2 regions of the Pseudomonas lyxosi genome follow, and region 2 is predicted to be linked to the other one. Evidence: riboswitches for the same ligand, from Rfam matches in the RefSeq annotation. Region 2 holds a riboswitch; the other holds the start of a gene.
What was found. A riboswitch is a leader RNA that binds a small molecule or an ion and turns the genes downstream of it on or off. The one in region 2 is predicted to bind cobalamin.
Positions count from the first base shown of each region.

Region 1: it holds a riboswitch for cobalamin, as region 2 does, so the genes downstream of both, cobO (cob(I)yrinic acid a,c-diamide adenosyltransferase) here and cobW (cobalamin biosynthesis protein CobW) in region 2, are expected to answer to the same signal.

Region 1 covers NZ_CP180481.1:6,368,281-6,380,230, reverse strand. The annotation lists gene purM (phosphoribosylformylglycinamidine cyclo-ligase) at 1-448, opposite strand, end outside; gene ACMXYI_RS29250 (DUF2066 domain-containing protein) at 831-1,889, shown strand; gene ACMXYI_RS29245 (AI-2E family transporter) at 1,928-3,001, shown strand; gene hda (DnaA regulatory inactivator Hda) at 3,232-3,936, shown strand; gene ACMXYI_RS29235 (C40 family peptidase) at 4,151-4,789, shown strand; gene ACMXYI_RS29230 (C40 family peptidase) at 4,955-5,491, shown strand; gene ACMXYI_RS29225 (O-methyltransferase) at 5,507-6,160, shown strand; gene ACMXYI_RS29220 (PQQ-dependent sugar dehydrogenase) at 6,165-7,478, opposite strand; gene ACMXYI_RS29215 (hypothetical protein) at 7,547-8,131, opposite strand; cobalamin riboswitch at 8,286-8,448, shown strand; gene cobO (cob(I)yrinic acid a,c-diamide adenosyltransferase) at 8,782-9,393, shown strand; gene ACMXYI_RS29205 (cobyrinate a,c-diamide synthase) at 9,404-10,699, shown strand; gene bluB (5,6-dimethylbenzimidazole synthase) at 10,696-11,352, shown strand; gene cbiB (adenosylcobinamide-phosphate synthase CbiB) at 11,349-11,950, shown strand, end outside.
Region 2 covers NZ_CP180481.1:5,531,744-5,543,693, reverse strand. The annotation lists gene metH (methionine synthase) at 1-2,681, opposite strand, end outside; gene ACMXYI_RS25375 (fatty acid cis/trans isomerase) at 2,837-5,131, shown strand; gene nfuA (Fe-S biogenesis protein NfuA) at 5,320-5,904, shown strand; gene cobM (precorrin-4 C(11)-methyltransferase) at 5,983-6,729, opposite strand; gene ACMXYI_RS25360 (cobalamin biosynthesis protein) at 6,813-7,226, opposite strand; gene ACMXYI_RS25355 (CbtA family protein) at 7,223-7,930, opposite strand; gene ACMXYI_RS25350 (CbtB domain-containing protein) at 7,942-8,133, opposite strand; cobalamin riboswitch at 8,255-8,483, opposite strand; cobalamin riboswitch at 8,576-8,790, shown strand; gene cobW (cobalamin biosynthesis protein CobW) at 8,889-9,950, shown strand; gene cobN (cobaltochelatase subunit CobN) at 9,954-11,950, shown strand, end outside.

The DNA of each region.
Region 1 (11,950 bases), 840 kb from region 2:
CGTACATGCCTGGCATTTCAGCGGTTTCGCCGCCAACCAGGGAGCAGCCGGACAATTCACAGCCAGCGCCAATGCCGGTCACGACCTGGGTCGCGGTTTCGACGTTGAGTTTGCCGGTGGCATAGTAGTCGAGGAAGAACAGCGGCTCGGCGCCGCAGACCACCAGGTCGTTCACGCACATGGCAACCAGGTCGATGCCGATGCTGTCGTGCTTGTTCAGGTTCAGTGCCAGGCGCAGCTTGGTGCCAACGCCGTCAGTACCGGAAACCAGCACGGGCTGTTTGTAGCCGGCCGGGATTTCGCAGAGGGCGCCGAAACCGCCCAGGCCGCCCATGACTTCCGGGCGCGCAGTGCGCTTGGCGACGCTCTTGATGCGTTCGACCAATGCTTCACCGGCGTCGATGTCTACACCGGCGTCCTTGTAGCTCAGGGAGGGTTGCTTGCTCATGATCCAGGCCTTTAGGGGGGATTCAGGGGTAACGACCGAGTCCAGTGGGACCACCGAAACTGACGAAGGCGATTGCCATCCGCGAATTTCAGGGTGCCCGGCTGTTGCCGGTCTGCGAAGGCGCGCGATTTTATCAGGCTTGAGAGGCAGCGGCCATCCTCAGGCCGACGGCAGGGGCATATCCGCTTAAAAAAACCTTCATTGCCCGTGTTGGCTGCATCCTTCATGGCTGTATAAGGTATCGCTATTAACCGTCTATCGTTAGCACAGTGCAAAAACTTACCAGGGTCAGGTGAATGTTTTGCGTGGGGGCGTGGTCACAGCCTTGCTCAATCCGGTTCACGCGGCCTGTTCCAGCCGCTCTTGTCGTCAGGAATCCTCCATGCGTTTTTTTTCTAGATTTTTGTTTGCAGGCTGTATGTCATTGGTCAGCCTGGCGAGTCATGCCGAAACCGTCAAAGGCCTTTATCAAGTGCGCGAGCCTGTCAGCAGCCAGTCGACCGAGGAGCGCGATCAAGCGACCCAGCGCGCGCTGGACACGCTGGTATTGCGTCTGACCGGCGATCCCAAGGCTGCACAAAGCCCCGGGTTGGCGGCATTGCGCAAAGACCCGCAGCAAATCATCAGTCAGTACGGTTTTGACGCTGGCCCGCCGGAAGTGCTGAAGGTCGATTTCGACCCGGCCACCACCGAGCAAGCGTTGCGCCGTGCCGGGCTGTCGTTGTGGGGGGCGAACCGGCCTTCGATCCTTGGCTGGTGGTTGAACGACTCTACCGAGGGTTCGAGCCTGGTCGGCGATGGCCAGGCCAGTGCTGCACCGCTGCGTCGAGCCGCGCAACACCGTGGTTTGCCGCTGCGCCTGCCGCTGGCCGATCTGAGTGAGCAGATCGTCGCCACGGCACCGAATCTGGAAGGTACGGACGCGACGCCACTGCGCGGGGTATCGGAGCGTTACAACGCTGACGCCTTGCTCGCGGTGCATGCCCGTGAAGAGGGCGGGCAGTGGCAGGCCAAGTGGCATTTGTGGCTCGGCGACAAGAAGGAGGCAGGCAGCGTGCAGGGCGCGGATCAGGCCGCGGTGGCCGATGCGGTGATGCTGGCGGTCAATCAGCGGCTGGCGCCGCGGTTTGTCGTCAAGCCGGGTGCTTCGGGCGAACAATTGCTCGAAGTGCAGGGCATGAATCTGGAACATTACGCGGCGCTTGGGCGTTTGCTGGAACCGTTTGGTGCGCGTCTGCAGAGTGTCGACGGCGACCGGATTCTCTATCGGGTCAATGGCAGCGCCGAACAGTTGAGGGCGCAATTGTCACTGGCGAAGTTGCAGGAGGTTCCGGCCGGTGAAGCGCCGGCGCCAGTCGCACCGGTTCAACCGGCCGAGGGTTCGGCACCGGTAGTAGCGCCGACTCCGGCACCTGTGCCGCAGTTGCGATTCCGTTGGTAAGGTTTTCTTTCTTTATATAGATGCATATGGAGTGGTACATGGCCGATACGCGGCGTTGGTTCTGGTTGGGTGGGGTGGTTCTGCTCTGCGTGTTTGTCTGGTTGTTGCATCCGATTCTGACCCCGTTCCTGATCGCGTTGCTGCTGGCCTATCTGTTCGACCCGCTGGTGGATCGGCTGGAGAAGGCCGGTCTGTCTCGGACTTGGGGCGTGGTGGCGGTGTTTGCGCTGTTTACCTTGATCTTCACGACACTGCTGTTGGTGTTGGTGCCGATGCTCGCCAAGCAGTTGTTTCGTTTGTACGAACTGACGCCGCAGATGCTCGATTGGTTGCAGCACACCGCACTGCCGTGGGCGCAATCGAAATTCGGACTGTCGGATAATTTCTGGAAGTTCGACAAGCTCAAGGCTGCGATCAGTGAGCACATGGGCCAGACCACTGACATTGTCGGGGTCGTTCTGAGTCAGGCGACGGCCTCCGGCCTCGCATTGATTGGCTTGCTGGCGAATCTGGTGCTGATCCCGGTGGTGGTCTTCTATTTGCTGCGGGACTGGGACCTGATGATGGCCAAGATCCGCAGCCTGCTGCCCCGTGATCGCGAAGAGCGCGTTGTGATCCTGGCGGGTGAATGCCATGAAGTGCTGGGTGCATTCGTGCGCGGGCAGTTGCTGGTAATGGTGGCGTTGGGTGTGATCTACGCGGCCGGCTTGATGCTGGTAGGGCTGGAGCTGGGGCTGTTGATCGGTTTGATCGCCGGTCTGGCGGCGATCGTGCCGTACATGGGGTTTGTCATCGGGATTGGCGCGGCCTTGATTGCCGGTCTGTTCCAGTTCGGCGGCGATCTGTATCCCATGTTCGGTATCGTCGCGGTGTTCATGGTGGGGCAGGCGCTGGAAGGCATGGTGCTGACGCCATTGTTGGTGGGGGACAAGATCGGTCTACACCCGGTGGCGGTGATCTTCGCGATTCTGGCGGGGGGCGAGCTGTTCGGTTTTACCGGTGTGCTGCTGGCGCTGCCAGTGGCGGCGGTGATCATGGTGCTGGTGCGCCATGTGCATGATTTGTATAAAGATTCGGATATGTACAGCGGTGGTGATGAGCCAGAGATTTAAGAGGGCCTGATCAAGCATGGCGGGCAGCCTGGTTCATTGCCAGGTTGACCCGAATCCCTCGCGCGGCTGTCACATGCGCCGCCAAAGAAACTGTCATAAAACCAGTGCGTTAACGCAAACCTTTGATTTTGCTTGTGGTCTGTCGCATTGTGCGACCCGCCTCACGGGTATAAACTTCGCAAACTTTACACAGAGGCCACTAACGGTTCCTTTGGAACTGTTCAGTCAGCATGAAACCGATTCAGCTGCCCCTAGGTGTGCGTCTGCGTGATGACGCTACCTTTATCAATTACTACCCAGGCGCCAATGCCGCTGCACTCGGCTATGTCGAGCGGCTATGCGAAGCCGACGCCGGCTGGACCGAAAGCCTGATTTATCTCTGGGGCAAGGACGGGGTAGGGCGTACGCACTTGTTGCAGGCGGCCTGCCTGCGCTTCGAGCAACTGGGTGAGCCGGCGGTGTATTTGCCGTTGGCCGAACTGCTTGATCGCGGCATCGCCATCCTCGACAACCTCGAACAGTACGAACTGGTCTGCCTGGATGATTTGCAGGCGGTGGCCGGTCGGGCGGATTGGGAAGAGGCGTTGTTCCATCTGTTCAACCGTTTGCGTGACAGCGGTCGACGCCTGCTGATTGCCGCTTCGACATCCCCGCGTGAACTGCCGGTGAAGCTGGCGGACCTCAAATCCCGACTGACGTTGGCGCTGATCTTTCAGATGCGTCCACTCTCCGACGAAGACAAGTTGCGTGCCTTGCAACTGCGCGCCTCTCGTCGCGGTCTGCACCTGACCGATGAAGTCGGGCATTTTATTTTGACCCGCGGTACGCGCAGCATGAGTGCACTTTTCGAGCTGCTTGAGCGTCTCGATCAGGCTTCCCTTCAAGCTCAGCGCAAGCTGACAATTCCCTTTCTGAAAGAAACGCTAGGCTGGTAAAGCCAAGGCCTGTAGCGGGTTTTGGCATATTTCAGGCGTCAAGAAATCCGCTTTCCTACAGGGTTGCAGGCTGCGCGAGTGTCTAAAACGGGCTTAAGCGCTTAGATGTAAACGCGAAACCAAGAAGTCACATAAAGTTCGATTGAATTTGCAAATGAGGATGATAGTAGGCATAGTCTCGGCTTCTTTAGAACTATCAGCCACGGTCGTGCCCATGCTAAATCGCTTTGCACCCCTCGTGCCCCTCGCACTCGTCACCCTGTTGTTCGGTTGCGCTGCCCACTCTCCAGTGTCCCAGCAAGAGCAACAACAGCAGGTTAAAAATTCTGCTACTGCCCAATCTTCCGCTCTTTATCAGCAAGCTCTTTTCCAGGAAGAGGCGGCCACCGAAAAAGAACTGGCAGACTTCGCCGGCGGCAAGTCGTACCAGCTTCCGGTTCTGGCTGACAGCATCCTCGAACGCGGCATGTCCCTGATCGGTACCCGTTACCGTTTCGGCGGCACCTCCGAAGCTGGCTTTGATTGCAGCGGCTTCATCGGTTACCTGTTTCGTGAAGAAGCCGGCCTGAACCTGCCACGTTCCACTCGCGAAATGATCAACGTCGACGCTCCGCTGGTTTCTCGCAGCAAACTGGAGCCGGGCGACTTGCTGTTTTTCGCCACCAATGGCCGTCGCGGCCGCGTCAGTCACGCCGGGATCTACCTGGGTGACAACCAGTTCATCCATTCCAGCAGCCGCCGCAGCGGTGGTGTCCGGATCGATAGCCTGGGCGACAGCTACTGGAGCAAAACCTTCATCGAAGCCAAGCGCGCACTGGCGATGGCACCGACGATCGTCACGGCTCGCAAGTAAGCGGACTTTTTGTAAGGTGAACTTAAAGTCTTACTTGAAGTTTGCCACGTAGCAGCTAGAATCCTGATCTATTATTGATGGCAAACCGCCTGCGTCCTGCGCAGGCGGTTTTCTTTTCTGCGCCCCCTGCAGAAAAAGCCGCAGCCAGATCAGGATGCTCTGCATATGTCGACGTCGGCCCGCCTCGCAATCATGTTCTTCGCAGCGCTGCTCAGCGCCTGCGCCAGCCGTACACCGCCACCTTCGCCGGTGGTTCGCGCTCCCATTATTTTCAGTTCCTCCCAAGCATTCTCCCCTGAGGCAGAAGACGTCTTGTTCCGCGCGCTCGGCCTGGTGGGCACACCGTATCGCTGGGGTGGTAACACGCCGGATTCGGGTTTCGATTGCAGCGGGCTGATCGGTTATGTCTACCGTGACGTCGCCGGCATTTCTCTGCCGCGTACCACGCGCGAGATGATCAGCATGCAGGCGGCCAGCGTGGGCAAGGAAGGTCTGCAAACCGGCGACCTGATCTTCTTCGCCACCAATGGCGGTTCTCAGGTCAGCCACGCCGGGATCTACGTCGGCGAAGGTCGCTTCGTCCATGCGCCCGCCACCGGCGGCACGGTGAAGCTCGACAGTTTGTCCAAAGCTTACTGGCAGAAAGCCTATCTGAGTGCCAAGCGCGTCTTGCAACCTGAGCACTTGGCACGCAACCCCTAAATTGCAGAGGTTGTCATGACCGCTCGCACACTCAATCTCGACGATTCCCTGTATCAATACCTGCTCGACGTTTCCCTGCGCGAAACGCCGCTACTCAAGCGTTTGCGTGACGAAACCCAAGCGCTGCCCATGGCTCGCTGGCAGGTGGCGCCCGAGCAAGGTCAGTTCCTCGCGCTATTGGTGAAGCTCACCGGCGCCAAGCGTCTGCTGGAAGTGGGCACCTTCACCGGTTACAGCGCCTTGTGCATGGCGGCTGCATTGCCGGATGACGGTTCTCTGATCTGCTGTGACATACCCGGCGACTACAACACCACTGCACGGCGTTACTGGCAGGAAGCGGGGCTTGCCGAGCGGATCGATCTGCGTCTGGCGCCCGCGCTGGAAACCTTGGCTCAGCTGAATCAGCAAGAGCCATTCGACCTGATCTTCATCGATGCCGACAAAGCCAACTACCCACGCTATCTGGAGCACGCATTGCGTCTGCTGCGCGTCGGCGGTCTGGCGGTGTTCGATAACACACTGTGGAGTGGCCGGGTGCTTGAGGACAATCCCGAAAGTGAAGACACCCGAGCCATCCAGGCGCTCAATCGCGCCTTGAAGGATGACTCGCGTGTGGATCTGTCGCTGTTGCCGTTGGGTGATGGGTTAACGCTGTGCCGCAAGCGCTAAGCGTTTACTTGGCCGCCGATACGCGCCACACCTTATTGCCCACGTCATCCGCCACCAACAAATCCCCTTGCTGATCAATCACCACGCCCACTGGCCGGCCCATGGCTTTCTCATCTGCGTTGAGGAAACCTGTGAGCACATCGATCGGTTGCCCAGTCGGTTTGCCTCCCGCGAACGGTACAAAAATCACTTTGTAGCCACTGTGTGGTTTACGGTTCCACGAGCCATGCTGGCCGACGAATGCCCCTTCCTTGAACTGCGCCGGCAGCTTGTTGCCTTCAGCGAACGTCAGGCCCAACGATGCGGTATGCGGCCCGAGCGCGTAGTCCGGCGCAATGGCCTTGGCCACCAGCTCGGGGTTTTGCGGCTCGACGCGGATGTCGACGTGCTGACCGTAATAACTGTAAGGCCAGCCGTAGAACCCGCCGTCCTTCACTGAGGTGATGTAGTCCGGCACCAGATCACTTCCGATCTCGTCGCGCTCGTTGACCGCTGTCCACAATGCGCCGCTCCGAGGTTCCCAGGCTAGCCCGTTTGGATTGCGAATCCCCGAGGCGAAGATCCGATGGTTGCCGGTGGCGCGATCCACTTCCCAGATCGCCGCGCGACCTTCTTCCTTGTCCATGCCGTTTTCCGCAACGTTACTGTTGGAACCCACCGTGACGTACAGCTTGCTGCCGTCCTTGCTGACGATGACGTTTTTGGTCCAGTGGTGATTCAGCGTACCGCCCGGCAGGTCGATCACCTTCATCGGCTGCGACTTGATCGCCGTCTCGCCGTTTTCATAGTGGAAGCGCAGCAAGCGATCCGAGTCGGCGACGTACAGGTCATTGCCGACCAGGGTCATGCCGAAGGGTGAGTTGAGGTTTTCCAGGAACACCGTGCGGGTTTCGGCGATGCCGTCGTGGTCCTTGTCCCGCAGCAGCGTGATGCGATTCGGGCTCGGCACTTTGGCGCCGGCACGGCCCATGACTTTTCCCATGACCCAACCGCGAATGCCTTTGCCGTCATCGGGTTTGGGTGGTGCGTTGGTTTCGGCCACCAGCACGTCGCCGTTGGGCAACACGTAAAGCCAGCGCGGGTGATCGAGACCTTCGGCAAAAGCCGCGACTTGAGTCCCTGTCGCGGCGATGGGTTTCGTGCCGTCCGGCCAGCCGATCGCCGGGGCGATGTTCACCGTCGGGATCAGGGTTTTGTTCGGTTCTGGCAGCTTGGGCGATGGGCCGATGCCGTCGGAGACTTGCAGCCTGGCGGTTTCACCACAGGCGGCAAGCCCTCCGGCGAGCACGATAACGAGAGCGAGCTGGGGCTTGCGCATGCTGATCTTCCCTATGAATGCATTGACCTAATCAGTAGAGAAGCACAGGTACGCGATGGTTCAACCGGTCAGCCGCGGGCTTCCTTGAACAGCACGGCAATGCCGGGGTGATAGTTGCCGGCTTCGTTGCGCAACTTGCGATAGGCGTAGGGGAAGTACCAGGCCACCGCGCAGGTGTGTTCCTTTTGCAGGTCGTCGACCATGTCCTGGAGTTCTTCCGGGGTGGCGCTTTGTTGAGCTTTTTGTGGCGCGACGAACAGGCAGCCGAGTTTCAGGTCGCTGGCGTAGCTGATGCGTTTGGCATCGCTGGTGATGTCCTGCAAGGCTTGAGTCAGGTTCAGGCTGTTGACGCGTGGCCAGCGTTGAGTGGCTTGAAGGTACGCGCGCTCTTCGCTGGTCGCGATAAACAGATCGGCGCGGCCATTGCGTTCGCCTTCTTCGGTCTGTTTACGGGTTGGAGTTTGTTGCAGCGTGACCATTTCCGCCATCCAGGCCGCGGCGGAAAGCAGGCTCAGGTTGGCTTTTTCGTCGAACCAGTAAGGCGTGTCGTTATCGCCGCGCACGGCGTTGTAGCGGTCGATACAGTCAAACCAGCGTTCCAGCACCGGGCGCAGGAATTCCAGCTTCGGATTGCTGATGATCATGCCTTGCATGTGGCTCACCCTTGTTATTGTGTTGTGAGATTGTGGCTCTTTGATATCACTGCTGAGAGTGTGGCACAAGATTGGCGTCAGATAATTGATCGACGGCAGTTATTCGCTAGCAGGCCGCCCGTCTTCAATTGACGCTCCATCCCCAACCCTCTAACCTTCGCGGCTTGTTTCAGGTGCTCTGTGACCTTGGTCGACAGAGTGAAACAGGGAAGCCGGTGAGTGACTCTCTTCAAGCGACGAAGAGCCATGATCCCGGCGCTGCCCCCGCAACGGTAAATGAGTGAAGACTGCGCGAGGGCCTGTCATCAGTTTTTTCCTATACCGCGTTGAGGTCTGAAAGCGGACCAGGCAAGGCGCAGTCCGCTGGTAATGGTTGTTCCCTTGCCAAGGACTGCAACGCAGTCTGGTCCGCTTTCAGACACAACCCGAAGGGCCGGGCCTGCTGTGGCGCGGTATAGGAAAAAGCTGATGACAGGCCCTAGCCACTGTGTCGTATGACATGGGAAGGCGCGCAGTCAGGCAAAATGCCGCTCATGAGCCCGGAGACCGGCCTGATCCATCCAGCGGCATCACGGTGGGCGATGCCAGGCTTTTTGCCGTCTATTCTTGTGCCTGCCCGCCGTTATCCAGCCTCAACGGAGAGCTCCCCCATGACTGATACCCCCGATCGTGACGAACGTCATCTGGCGCGCATGCTGCGCAAAAAAGCCGTGATCGACGAACGCATCGCCAATTCCCCGAATGAATGTGGCCTGCTGCTGGTGCTGACCGGCAACGGCAAAGGCAAAAGCAGCTCGGCCTTCGGCATGCTCGCCCGGTCCATGGGCCACGGCATGCAGTGTGGCGTGGTGCAGTTCATTAAAGGGCGCAGCAGCACCGGCGAAGAACTGTTCTTCCGGCACTTTCCGGAACAGGTGCGTTTTCATGTGATGGGTGAGGGCTTCACCTGGGAAACCCAGGATCGCCAGCGTGACATCGCCGCCGCTGAAGCCGCGTGGGCGGTGTCCCGCGAATTGTTACGTGATCCGTCGATCGGCCTGGTGGTGCTGGATGAATTGAACATTGCGCTCAAGCACGGTTATCTGGATCTCGATCAAGTGCTCAGCGACTTGCAGGCCCGTCCGCCAATGCAGCACGTGGTGGTCACCGGTCGTGGTGCGAAACCGGAGATGATCGAACTGGCCGACACCGTCACCGAAATGGGCGTGATCAAGCACGCATTCCAGGCCGGGATCAAAGCGCAAAAAGGCGTCGAGTTGTGAGCTGCACTTTATGAATAGCCATCGTCATTGCCCGGCGGTATTGATTGCCGCGCCGGCTTCCGGTCAGGGCAAGACCACCGTCACCGCCGCGCTGGCCCGTTTGCATCGCAATCAGGGGCGCAAGGTGCGCGTGTTCAAATGCGGCCCGGATTTTCTCGACCCGATGATTCTCGAGCGCGCCAGCGGTGCGCCGGTGTATCAACTGGACATGTGGATGGTCGGCGAGCAGGAAAGCCGTCGACTGTTGTGGGAAGCCGCCGGCGAAGCCGATCTGATCCTCATCGAAGGCGTCATGGGCCTGTTCGACGGCACGCCGTCCAGCGCTGATCTGGCACGACATTTCGGTGTGCCGGTGCTCGGTGTGATCGACGGCACTGCCATGGCCCAGACCTTTGGCGCACTGGCCCTGGGGCTGGCGCGTTATCAGCCGGACTTGCCGTTTGCCGGTGTGCTGGCCAACCGTGTCGGCACCCTGCGTCATGCGCAATTACTTGAAGGCAGCCTCACTGAAGGTTTGCGCTGGTACGGCGCCTTGTCCCGGGAAACCGGGATCGAATTGCCGAGTCGACACCTCGGTCTGGTTCAGGCCAGTGAGTTGAACGATCTCGATCTGCGCCTCGATGCGGCGGCCGATGCACTGGCCAGCAGCTGCGAGGTCGCGCTGCCACCAGCGGTGGAATTCGCCGCCCCTGATGTGATCGCTGCCGAGTCGTTGCTGGCTGGTGTGCGGATTGCTGTGGCCCGTGACGAAGCGTTCGCCTTCACTTACGGCGCAAGCCTGGATCTGCTCCGCGCCATGGGCGCTGAGTTGCTGTTTTTCTCGCCGATCCGTGACACGCAATTGCCGGAGGCAGACAGCCTCTATCTGCCGGGCGGTTATCCCGAATTGCACCATGTGGCGCTGTCACAGAACACCACGATGCTGGCCGCAATCCGCGCTCACCATGCGGCGGGGAAACCGTTGTTGGCCGAGTGCGGCGGCATGCTGTATTTGCTCGATTCGTTGACCGATGTCGAGGGCACTCGCGCTGAATTGGTCGGCTTGCTGGCCGGTGATGCGGTGATGCAAAAGCGTTTGGCCGCGCTGGCGTTGCAGGCGGTCGAGTTGCCGGAAGGTTCGTTGCGCGGGCACACCTATCACCATTCGCTGACCAGCACCGAGCTTGAGCCGATTGCTCGTGGCCTGAGCCCTAACGGTGGGCGAGGGGCAGAGGCGGTTTACCGCGAAGGGCGGATGACCGCGTCCTACGTGCACTTTTATTTCCCTTCCAATCCCCAGGCGGTGGCGGCGTTGTTCAAGCCATGAACCCAGATGATCTAGCGTTCAGCGAAGCTGAGCGTGCGGCGGTCTACCGAGCTATCGGCGAACGCCGCGACATGCGTCATTTCAGCGGCGGCACCGTCGAGCCCGAGCTACTGCGGCGCCTGCTCGAAGCCGCGCATCAGGCACCGAGTGTCGGCCTGATGCAGCCCTGGCGGTTCATCCGCATCAGCGATCGAGCCTTGCGCGGCAAGATCCAGTTGTTGGTGGAAGAAGAACGCATCCGCACCGCTGAAGCCCTCGGCGAGCGCACTGACGAATTCATGAAGCTGAAAGTCGAAGGCATCAACGACTGCGCCGAGGTGTTGGTCGCTGCGCTGATGGACGATCGCGAGCGCCACATTTTCGGCCGTCGCACGATGCCGGAAATGGACATGGCCTCGCTGTCCTGCGCGATCCAGAACCTCTGGCTGGCCTCCCGCGCTGAAGGATTGGGCATGGGCTGGGTCTCGCTGTTCGAGCCGCAAGCACTGGCGGACTTGCTGGGTTTGCCCGCCGGAGCCAAGCCGTTGGCCGTTCTTTGTCTCGGCCCGGTCAAGGAATTCTATCCGGCGCCGATGCTGGTACTCGAAGGCTGGGCGCAGGCGCGTCCACTCAGTGAGCTGCTGTATGAAAATTATTGGGGAGTGAGTCAATGAGTGTGGCGTTGTTGAGTGTCGCCGCGGTTGCGCTGGATGCGCTGCTGGGTGAACCCAAACGCTGGCATCCGCTGGTGGCGTTCGGCCGTTTTGCCGACCGCATCGAGCAACGTTTCAATGGTGAAGGTCGTGGCTGGCGTAGCCATGGTGTCACCGCTTGGGTGATTGCAGTGTTGCCGTTGACCTTGCTGGCCACGGCGTTTTCCTGGGCGCCCTATGTCGGCTGGATCGTCGAGATTCTCGTGCTCTATTGCGCCCTCGGCATGCGCAGCCTCGGTGAACACGTCGAGCCGGTGGCCAAGGCACTGCGCAGCGATGATCTGGACGAGGCGCGCAAACGTGTCAGTTATCTGGTCAGCCGCCAGACCAGCGAACTGGATAAAACCGAAGTCGCCCGCGCCGCCACAGAATCGGTGCTGGAGAACGGCAGCGACGCGGTATTCGCTGCGCTGTTCTGGTTTGCCGTGGCCGGCGCGCCTGGCGTGGTGCTCTACCGTTTGAGCAACACGCTGGATGCGATGTGGGGTTACCGCAACGAACGCTTCGAGCGTTTCGGCTGGGCCGCGGCAAAGATCGACGACGTCCTCAACTACATTCC
Region 2 (11,950 bases):
CGGACTTCGATGTATTCCAGGCGAGTCTTCTCGATGAACGCCGGTTTCAATTCCTTGGACAGCAATTGCGTCGCCACGCCCACGGCGCGGGAAGCGTCGGTGACGTAGATCACTGCGTCGTTGCTGTACTTCGGCTCGATCTTCACCGCCGTGTGCGCTTTCGAGGTGGTCGCGCCACCGATCATCAGCGGCAGATGGAAGTCCTGACGCTGCATCTCGCGTGCGACGTGGACCATTTCATCCAGCGAAGGCGTGATCAGACCGGACAAGCCGATGATGTCGCACTTCTGCTCCTTGGCCACCTGCAGGATTTTCTCCGCCGGCACCATCACACCGAGGTCGACGATGTCGTAGCCGTTACAGCCCAGCACCACGCCGACAATGTTCTTGCCGATGTCGTGCACGTCGCCTTTTACCGTCGCCATCAGGATCTTGCCCTTGGCTTCCGGCTTGTCGCCTTTTTCCAGCTCGATGAACGGGATCAAGTGAGCCACGGCCTGCTTCATCACGCGGGCGGATTTCACCACCTGCGGCAGGAACATTTTGCCGGCGCCGAACAGGTCGCCGACGATATTCATGCCGGACATCAGCGGGCCTTCGATCACTTCGATCGGGCGAGCGAACGACTGACGGGATTCTTCAGTGTCTTCAACAATGTGCGTGGTGATGCCCTTGACCAGTGCATGCTCCAGTCGCTTGTTGACGGGCCAGCCGCGCCACTCTTCGGTTTCGGCTTCCTTGACGCTGCCGTCGCCCTTGTACTTGTCGGCAATGGCAAGGAGGGCGTCAGTGCCTTCCGGAGTGCGGTTGAGCACTACGTCTTCCACGGCGTCACGCAGCTCGGCCGGGATCTGGTCATAGATCTCCAGCTGACCGGCGTTGACGATACCCATGGTCAGGCCGTTGCGGATTGCATACAGCAGGAACACCGAGTGGATCGCCTCGCGCACCGGGTTGTTGCCACGGAACGAGAACGACACGTTGGACACGCCACCGGAGGTCAGCGCGTACGGCAGTTCGTCACGGATGTAGGCACAGGCGTTGATGAAGTCCACAGCGTAGTTGTTGTGTTCTTCGATGCCGGTGGCGATGGCGAAGATGTTCGGGTCGAAGATGATGTCTTCCGGCGGGAAGCCGACTTCGTTGACCAGAATGTCGTAGGAGCGTTTGCAGATTTCTTTCTTGCGCGCTTCGGTGTCGGCCTGGCCGGCTTCGTCGAAGGCCATCACGACGACGGCGGCGCCGTAGCGTTTGCACAGTTTGGCGTGATGAATGAACTGCTCGACGCCTTCCTTCATGCTGATCGAGTTGACGATGCCCTTGCCCTGGATGCACTTGAGGCCGGCTTCGATCACTTCCCACTTGGAGGAGTCGATCATGATCGGTACGCGGGAGATGTCCGGTTCGCCGGCAATCAGATTGAGGAAGGTCACCATGGCCTTCTTCGAATCGAGCATCCCTTCGTCCATGTTGATGTCGATCACCTGGGCGCCGGCTTCGACCTGTTGCAGGGCGACTTCCAGGGCTTCGGTGTAGTTGTCTTCACGGATCAGGCGGGCGAACTTGGCGGAGCCGGTGATGTTGGTTCGCTCACCGACGTTGATGAACAACGAGTTGCGATCGATGGTGAACGGTTCCAGGCCCGACAGGCGGCAGGCCTTTGGAATGTCCGGGATTTCACGCGGCGCATAACCGGCCACGGCGTTGGCGATGGCTTCGATGTGACCTGGCGTGGTACCGCAGCAGCCGCCGACGATGTTGAGGAAGCCGCTTTGGGCGAATTCTTCGATGACCTTGGCGGTTTCCGACGGCAGTTCGTCGTACTCGCCGAATTCGTTCGGCAGGCCGGCGTTCGGGTGCGCGGAAACGTGGGTGCTGGCCTTGTTCGACAGCTCTTCCAGGTACGGACGCAACTCGCTGGCACCGAGGGCGCAGTTCAGACCAACCGAAATCGGCTTGGCGTGGGCCACGGAGTTCCAGAACGCTTCGGTGGTCTGGCCGGAGAGCGTACGGCCGGAGGCATCGGTGATGGTGCCGGAGATCATGATCGGCAATTCGACGCCGAGTTCTTCGTACACACCTTGCACCGCGAAGATCGCCGCTTTGGCGTTCAGGGTGTCGAAAATGGTTTCGATCAGGATCAGGTCGGCGCCGCCTTCGATCAGGCCTTTGGTGGCCTCGGTGTAGTTTTCCACCAGTTCATCGAAGGTTACGTTGCGGTAGCCGGGGTTGTTCACGTCAGGCGACAGCGAGCAGGTGCGGCTTGTAGGACCGAGCACGCCAGCAACGAAACGCGGCTTGTCCGGGGTTTCCAGGGTCTTGGCGTCTGCCACCTTGCGCGCCAGACGTGCGCCTTCTACGTTTAGCTCGTACGCCAGGCCCTGCATGCCGTAATCGGCCTGGGACACCTGGGTGGCGTTGAAGGTGTTGGTTTCAAGAATGTCGGCGCCGGCATCCAGGTAGGCTTTCTCGATGGCGCCAATCACGTCCGGGCGCGTCAGGATCAACAGGTCGTTGTTGCCCTTGACGTCACTTGGCCAGTCGGCGAAGCGTTTGCCGCGGTAATCCTGCTCTTCGAGCTTGTAGCTCTGGATCATAGTGCCCATGCCGCCATCGAGAATCAGGATGCGCTCTTTGAGGGCGTGCTTGAGAGCTTGAAGGCGAACACTGCGATCGGACATTTGGACTACTCGGAAAGACCATGACGAAGGGGCGGGATAATAGCAAACCTGTGCGGTTTTAGAGCATGTCCCGGTTTTGCATGAATATCGCTCATGTTGGAGTGGGGTGCAGACCGGTAGAATCGCGGCGTTTTTTCATGATCGGGACCAGGGATATGTCTTATCGCGTCATCAGCATGGTTTTGCTGTTTTTAAGCTGGGGCGCTGCCGCGCAGGATCCGGCCATTTCTTCTGCCATTTCCTACAGTCGCGACATACAACCGATCTTCACCGAAAAGTGTGTGGCCTGCCATGCCTGCTATGACTCCGCCTGTCAGCTCAATCTGGGCAGTGGCGAAGGGGCTGCCCGTGGCGCGACCAAGATCCCGGTCTACGACGGCGAACGCCGCCAGGCTGCCGCACCGACCCGGCTGTTTTATGACGCCTTCGGCAAACGCACCTGGCAGCAAAAGGACTTCTATTCGGTGCTCGACGCCCAGGGCAGTCAGGCCGCGTTGATGGCGCGGATGCTTGAGCAGGGCCACAAAACCCCCTTGCAACCCAACGCCAAGTTGCCGGAGGACATCGTCCTTGGACTGAACCGGGAAAACATGTGCGCCCTGCCGGCCGAGTTTGACGGCTACGCCAAATCACATCCCAAAGAGGGCATGCCGCTCGCGGTCACCGGCCTGACCGACCAGCAATACCAGACACTGCAACGCTGGCTGGCGTCCGGCGCGCCGATTGACGAGCAGGGTCTTGTGCCGAGCGCCAAAGAAGCGTTGCAGGTGGTGCAGTGGGAAAACCTGCTCAACGCACCGGGCGCACGGCAAAGCCTGGTGGGGCGCTGGTTGTTCGAGCATTGGTTTCTCGCTCATCTCTATTTCAAGGACGGTGAGCCGGGGCATTTCTTTCAGTGGGTGCGTTCGCGCACGCCGACCGGCCAGCCGATCGATCTGATCAACACACGCCGCCCGAATGACGATCCAGGCACTCAGGTGTATTACCGCTTGTGGCCGGTGCAAGGCGTGATTGTGCAGAAGACCCACATCACCTACCCGTTGAGCGCGGCGAAGATGGCTCGGATCAAAAGCCTCTTCTATAACGGCAACTGGCAGGTCAACGCCTTGCCGGGCTACGGGCCGGAGCGTCGGGCCAATCCGTTCACCACGTTCGAGGCGATCCCGGCCCAGGCGCGTTATCAATTCATGCTCGATAACGCCGAATACTTCGTCCGTACGTTTATTCGCGGCCCAGTGTGCCGTGGGCAGATCGCCACCGACGTGATCCGCGATAACTTTTGGGCAATGTTCCAGGCGCCTGAACACGACCTCTACATCATCGATCCGAACTACCGCGGCCAGGCCACGCCGTTGCTGGCGATGCCGGGGCAGAACGACGATGTCGGCAGCGTCCTGAGCCTGTGGCATGACTACCGCGACAAGCGTAACGAGTACGAGGCGCTGCGCCGTGACAGTTACGCCGATGCGCCGGCGCCGAGCTGGTCGACCTTGTGGGCCGGTAACGATAACGCCTTGCTGACGATCTTCCGGCATTTCGACAGTGCCTCGGTGAACAAAGGCCTGATCGGTGACGTGCCGCAAACGATGTGGCTGTTCGACTTCCCGCTGCTGGAACGCACGTATTATCAGTTGGCGGTCAACTTCGACGTGTTCGGCAATGTTTCCCATCAGGCACAGACCCGGCTGTACTTCGACCTGATCCGCAACGGTGCCGAGCAGAACTTCCTGCGCCTGATGCCGGCCGATTCGCGCGACGATTACCTCGACGACTGGTACCAGAGCGGCGGCAAATTCAAGATGTGGCTGGACTACGAAGCCATCGATAATGACAAAGAGACGGCGCTGGTACTGGACGAAAAGGACCCGAAACGCGATTTCGCCCTGCAATTGCTCACCCGTTACGGCGACCTCAACGCCAAGCCTGATCCGATCAACCGTTGTGACGGTGCTTATTGCTCGCGGCCGAACATCGATCTGGCCTTGCAGAGCGCCGAGCAGGCGTTGAGTCGCCTGACTTCGCGTCCGGCGGCCGGGCTGAAGGTTATCGATCAGTTGCCGGAAGCGACCCTGCTGCGCATCGAAACCGCGAGCGGCAAGCGCGAGGTCTACAGCCTGCTGCGCAATCGCGCGCACAGTAACGTCGCGTTCCTGCTCGGTGAATCGCTGCGGTATCAGCCTGGGCTCGACACAGTGACTATTTACCCGGGCGTGCTCAGCAGCTATCCGAACTTCATGTTCAACATTCCGGCTGAGCAAGTGCCTGAGTTCGTGGACGAGATGGAAAACGCCAAGGACGCCAATCGCTTCGAGAAAATCGTCGAGCGCTGGGGGATTCGCCGCAGCCATCCGCAGTTCTGGTTCTACTTCCATGACCTGAGCCGGTACGTCCATGAGACAGAACCGGTGGAAGAGGGCGTGCTGGACATGAACCGGTACGAGAATCTTTGATCGACCTTTGATGGTGCGCCGGTGTCGGATTTGAATGGGTGGGAAAATGCGGCGATCGGTGGCTTAAAGGCCGGATTGACGGTGAACCGGTGAAGATGGCTATAACCGCTCTTTCCCGACAAAAATACTAGGACTTTGTACGGCGCGATGATTGGCGTAAACTGCGTCCAAGCCTGCGAGGAGTTTCCATGACCGCTATTACCATTACCGACGCCGCTCACGATTATCTGGCTGATCTGCTCTCCAAGCAGAACACCCCAGGCATCGGCATCCGCGTCTTTATCACCCAGCCTGGCACCCAGTACGCCGAAACCTGCATTGCTTATTGCAAGCCGGGCGAAGAAAAACCTGAAGACACGGCGCTGGGGCTCAAAAGCTTCACCGCTTACATCGACTCGTTCAGCGAAGCTTTCCTGGACGATGCGGTAGTCGACTACGCCACAGACCGTATGGGCGGCCAGCTCACCATCAAGGCACCAAACGCCAAAGTACCGATGGTCAGCGCCGACAGTCCGGTCAACGAGCGTATCAACTATTACCTGCAAACCGAGATCAACCCGGGGCTGGCCAGCCACGGCGGTCAGGTCAGCCTGATCGATGTGGTCGAAGACGGCATCGCCGTGCTGAAGTTCGGTGGTGGTTGCCAGGGCTGCGGCCAGGCAGACGTCACCTTGCGCGAAGGCATCGAGCGTACCTTGCTCGAGCGCATTCCCGAGCTCAAGGGCGTTCGTGACGTCACCGACCACACGCAGAAAGAAAACGCCTACTACTAAGTAAGGTGTTCGCTGCAGACATAAAAAAACGGCGCCCCGTGAGCGCCGTTTTTTTATGGGTGATAGATAACCTGTGGCTCAGGGACGGAAGAGATGCGCATGCCCCGCGCGATACAGCGATGACTCACTGAAGTGATCACTGCCCAAAACCCGGCCCACCAAAATCAACGCCGTGCGCCGAAACCCCTTGGCTTCAACCTTCGCGGCAATGTCTTCAAGCGTCCCCACCACCCAGTCCTGATCCGGCCAGGTCGCCCGGTGAATCACCGCGATCGGGCAGTCCGCGCCGTAATGCGGCAGCAATTCGGCCAGGATTTTGTTCAGATGATTGACCCCCAGATGGATCGCCATGGTCGCCCCGTGCTGCGCCAGGCTGCCGAGCTCTTCGCCGGCGGGCATCGCGGTCTTGTCGGCGTAGCGGGTCAGGATCACGCTTTGCGACACGTCCGGTAACGTCAGTTCCGCGCCCAGAAGCGCCGCGCAGGCCGCTGTGGCCGTGACGCCGGGAATGATTTCAAACGGGATGTCGAGTTCGCGCAGGTAGCGAATCTGCTCGCCAATCGCACCATAAAGACTCGGGTCGCCAGAGTGCACCCGGGCCACGTCCTGGCCCTTGGCATGGGCGGATTTGATCAGCTCGATGATCTGTTCCAGGTGCAGCTCGGCGCTGTTGACCACCTGTTCGGCGCGATGGCCATCCAGCACGGCGGCGGGCACCAGGGAGCCGGCATAGATGATCACCGGACAGCTGCGAATCAGCCGTTGGCCTTTGACCGTGATCAGTTCCGGGTCGCCGGGACCTGCGCCAATGAAGTAGACGGTCATCGTCGGTTCCTGTGAGAAAAAGGGGCTGGGCAAGGCTTCAGATGAAGATTGCTCATGATCGATGGCGGGGATTATCGGGGATTTTATGCAGCGCCGGCCAATGCCAAGGTGGCCTGGGCATATTTTTGTCGGGAGATCAGTAATTTTGCCGGTGCCTGGGCCAGGTGTTCGGCCAGGGCCAGGGCGGCACTTTCCGCGACGCCGTAGCAGCCGGTGCGTTCGAACGCGATGTCTGAACGATGGCTGAGTTGCGGTTGATAGACAGCCAATTGTTCACAGCTGAAATACTGCAAGGGTAACGCAAGCTGTTCGGCCAATTCGATCAAGCCAGGCTCTTCGCGCTTCAGGTCGATGCTGGCCAGGGCCTTGACCTGGTGAAGTTCGATTTTATGTGCCTGTAACGCCTGATCGAGCAGCGCCCGCAGCGTGCTGACGGGGCAGCCGCGCTGGCAGCCCAGGCCGACCACTAACGTCGGCGCTGTGCTGATCTCAGTCATGCGTGGTATTGACCATCGCTTTTGCGGCGGAACAACCAGGCACTGATCAGGCCCAGGGCCAGCCAGAATGCCACATTGGTCAGCTGCGAAGCGATTTTGAACTGAGCTTCCAGGGCTTGCGGAGCCATCATCGAGTGGACTTCCGGTTGTGGTGCGCCGATCACATGAGGAACAGCCAGAATGGCCACGCCGAGCACTTTCATCAGCCAGTGACGGCTGAACACGATCAATGCGATGCCGACCGCGGTGGAGGCAGCCGTGCCGATCCACCAGATTTGCCGCTGCGCCAAATCAGCGGCGGCAGTGCCCGGCAGCTCAGGCGGCAGACCGAGGGTCGGTGCCAGCACGAACGTCGCGTAACCGGCCAGGCCCCAAAGCAGGCCTTGGGAGGTTTTGGTCGGTGCGCGCAAGGTGTAGAGAGCGGCCAGCATCAGGGCGAAACCGACAGCGACCACCAGGTTGCCGCCGGTGGTGGACAGCACGCGCTGCCAGCCGTCTTCCGGTTCCCAGGCTTCGGCGTCGTGGGTGTGAGCGGCGACAGTACCCGGGGCGTGTTCGTGGACTTCAACAGCAGCCGGCTCGGACTTTTCGTAGGTCTCGGCCTGCAGAATCAGCGGAGCCACCCAGAAGCTTTGCAGCAGGGTCAGCAACAGGGCGGCCAGCAGCCCGGTGAACCCTGCGGTTTGCGCAATACGCTTGATCATGTCAGCAGGTCTCAATGGCACGGGAATGCAGAGCTGTGGCGAGTATCGTGAGCGGCGTTGTGCACCGCTTCGATGTGCGAGAAACCGGCGAAATACACCAGGCACGCGCCCAGAATTGACGCGCATACGGCGACGGTCAGGCGCTGGCTCAAGGTCGTGGTCGTGCTGGCGGTGCTGTGGTCGGTACTGCTGATGATCGACATGGCGCTTCCCTCTGGTCTGTCAGCGGGTGAAATAGAGCGCATGGAAGACCCCTGCGAGTCGGGCACGCAGAGGTTCAAACAGCGCCCGCCCACCGCGGGTTTGTTATTCAGTGATCGTAATGGTCACTTTGTGTTGCGGGCCGGTCTCCGGGCTCACGAGGGGCGCTGGCTTTCGCCTTGACCTGCAAGCATCACCTTCCCATGCCGAACTGCTGGCACAGTGGATCTGACGCTTCGCTCGCTTACCGTTGCGGGGGCAGCACCGGACTGACATGACTTTAGAGTAAAGCACATGATTCACCGGTTTCCCGTTTCACCCTGTGAAGGGCACCCGTAACAAGGCGTGTAGGAGAGCATGGGCGGGGGTTGGGCGTCAATTGGCATGGGTTCTCAATTGGATGTCGCGCTGCTCCTCAGACATTGACCCGCCCCCAGACGATGCGTAGCCTTGCGCTTTCGAGGTTCTTCGGCGTCTGCCGAAGCTAAGAAGGGAACGCGGTCGATGCCGCGGCTGCCCCCGCAACTGTGAACGGTGATGTTCGCTGCCACGCCACTGCAAACCCTGTGCAACGGGTTCGCGGGAAGGCGCAGCGAATGCCAGGCCCACAAGCCCGGCACACCGTCAGCCAGGAGACCTGCCTCGACACAGATTCTCACTACAACCGGGCGGGGTGATCCGGTGGCGAACTCTTCCGCGCGCGCCCGTCGCAGCGATTGTCGTCCCGTATGCCCGCCACCTTGCCAAAGGGCATCCGATGAAAACACTGGCCAAACTCCCCGTCACCATCGTTACCGGCTTCCTCGGCTCGGGCAAAACCACCTTGCTGCGGCACATGCTCGACAACGCTCAGGGCCGTCGCATTGCGGTGATCGTCAACGAGTTCGGCGAGCTGGGCATCGACGGCGAAATCCTCAAGCAATGCTCCATCGGCTGCACTGAAGAAGAAGCCAACGGCCGCGTCTACGAGCTGGCCAACGGCTGCCTGTGCTGCACCGTTCAGGAAGAGTTCTTCCCGGTGATGCGCGAATTGGTCGCCCGTCGCGGCGACCTCGACCACATCCTCATCGAAACCTCGGGCCTGGCCCTGCCAAAACCGCTGGTGCAAGCCTTCCAGTGGCCGGAAATCCGCAGCGCCTGCACCGTTGACGCGGTCATCACCGTGGTCGACAGCCCAGCGGTCGCCGCCGGCACCTTCGCGGCTTTCCCGGACCAGGTCGATGCCCAGCGCAAACTCGACCCGAACCTGGACCACGAATCGCCACTGCACGAGCTGTTCGCCGACCAACTGGCCAGCGCTGACCTGGTAATCCTCAACAAGGCCGACCTGATCAGCCCTGAAGACCTTGCCCGTGTGCGCCTGGAAGTCGCTGAAGAACTGCCGCCTGCCGTAAAAGTCATCGAAGCCAGCAGCGGTCGTGTGCCACTGGACGTGCTGATCGGCCTTGGCGCCGGTTCTGAAGAACACATCGACAGCCGTCACAGCCATCACGATCACCACCATGAAGGCGAAGACGATCACGACCACGATGCCTTCGACTCCATCTCCATCGAACTGCCGCAAGCCGACGAAAGCCTGCTGCTGGACGCGCTGACCCAACTGGTGGTCCAGCACGGCATCCTGCGCGTCAAAGGTTTTGCGGCGATCCCGAACAAACCGATGCGCCTGCTGATCCAGGGCGTGGGCACGCGTTTTGACAAGCATTTCGACCGTCAGTGGGGCGCCGACGAAGCGCGCACCACGCGTTTGGTGCTGATTGGTCAGGAGCTGGACGCCACTCTGCTTGAAGCGCAATTGCGCGCTGCGCTCAGCGTTTAAGCCATGCACCTGCTCAGGACCCAGCCCGGCGGTTTCGTGTCGGATGACAACATTGCCGACCTTGGACAAACCCCCGCCGAGCTGGTGATCCTGTGCAGCGGCGACTCCAGCCTCGCGCTGCTCGCCGAAGCCGCGCAGCAGTTGCCCGACGATTACCCCAGCGTGCGCCTGGCCAATCCGATGCAGGTGCAGAATCACGCCTCGGTCGATCTGTATGTCGACGAAGTGCTGCGCCACGCCAAGGTCGTTTTGATTTCGCTGCACGGCGGCATCGCCTATTGGCGCTATGGCATCGAGCAACTGGTGCAACTGTCGGAGCGCGGTGTGCAGCTGATTCTGGTCCCCGGCGATGACCGCCCAGACCCGGAACTCAGCGAGCTAAGCACGGTGGGCGCGGAAGACCGCGACCGCCTCTGGCAATTTCTGCGTCAAGGCGGCATGAGCAATGCCCTGGATTTCTTCCGCTGCCTCGCCAATCGTTGGCTGGACCGCGACTACGCCTGGGCCGATCCGCAAACCCTGCCGCGCACAGCGATCTACCACTCGCAAAAAAGCCCCGCTGAACTGAAGGATTGGCAAGCCGACTGGCAGGCCGATCAACCGGTCGCGGCGGTGCTGTTCTACCGCTCGCATTTGCAAGCGGCCAACACAGGCTTCATCGATGTTTTCTGCCAGCGTTTGCAGGCGGCAGGGTTGAATCCGTTGCCGATTGCCGTGGCGAGTTTGAAAGAGCCCGGCTGCCTGACGGTGGTCGAGGACCTGTTGGAGGAAGTCGAAGCCCGCGTGATTCTCAACACCACCGGTTTCGCGCAATCCAGCCCCGAAGCGCCGCACCTGCGACCGTTTCGCCGCAACATCCCGGTGATCCAGGCGATCTGTGCCCAGGACAACGAACCCGGTTGGCGCGCCAGCGAACAGGGCCTCGGTCCACGCGATCTGGCGATGCACATCGCATTGCCGGAACTGGACGGGCGGATCATCAGCCGACCGATCAGCTTCAAAGACCTGGCCTGGCGCAGCGAGCGCAGCCAATCCGATGTGGTCTGCTATCGACCACAACCGGAGCGCATGGATTTTGTCGCCGAACTGGCGCGGCGCTGGATCGATCTGGCGCGTGTGCCCAGCGCTGAAAAACGCATCGCTCTGATCCTCGCCAACTACCCGACCCGCGACGGGCGTATTGGAAACGGCGTCGGCCTCGACACGCCGGCCGCGGCGCTGAACATCCTGCGTGCGCTGCATAAAGAAGGTTATCCGCTGCCGGCCGAGTTGCCTGATAGCGGCACCGCGTTGATCCAGCAATTGCTCGGTGGCGTCAGCAATGACCTCGACACCCTCGACCAGCGCCCGTGTATGCAAAGCCTCGCGCTGGATGACTACAACCTGATGTTCAACGCCTTGCCCGAATCCAATCGCCAAGCCGTGCTGGAGCGGTGGGGCTCGCCCGAAAACGATCCGATGTTCCGTGGCGGGCGAATGATGATCGCCGGGCTGCGCTTTGGCCTGACCTTCGTCGGCATCCAACCGGCGCGGGGTTATCAGGTTGATCCGAGCGCGGTGTATCACGACCCGGACCTGGTGCCGCCTCACGGTTATCTGGCGTTCTACTTCTGGTTGCGCAACACCTATGGCGCCCACGGCGTGATCCACGTCGGCAAGCACGGCAACCTTGAATGGTTGCCGGGCAAAGGCGTCGGGCTGTCGGAGCATTGCTGGCCGGATGCGCTGCTCGGTCCGCTGCCGAACATCTATCCATTTATCGTCAACGATCCGGGCGAGGGCGCCCAGGCCAAGCGCCGTACGCAGGCGGTGATTATCGATCACCTGATGCCGCCGCTGACCCGCGCCGAAACTTACGGCCCGTTGCGCAACCTCGAATTACTCGCCGACGAGTATTACGAAGCGCAATTGCTCGATCCGCGCCGCGCCCGGGAATTGCAGCGCGACATCCTGCAACTGGTGCGCGATACGCACATCGACCGCGAACTGCAACTGGACGA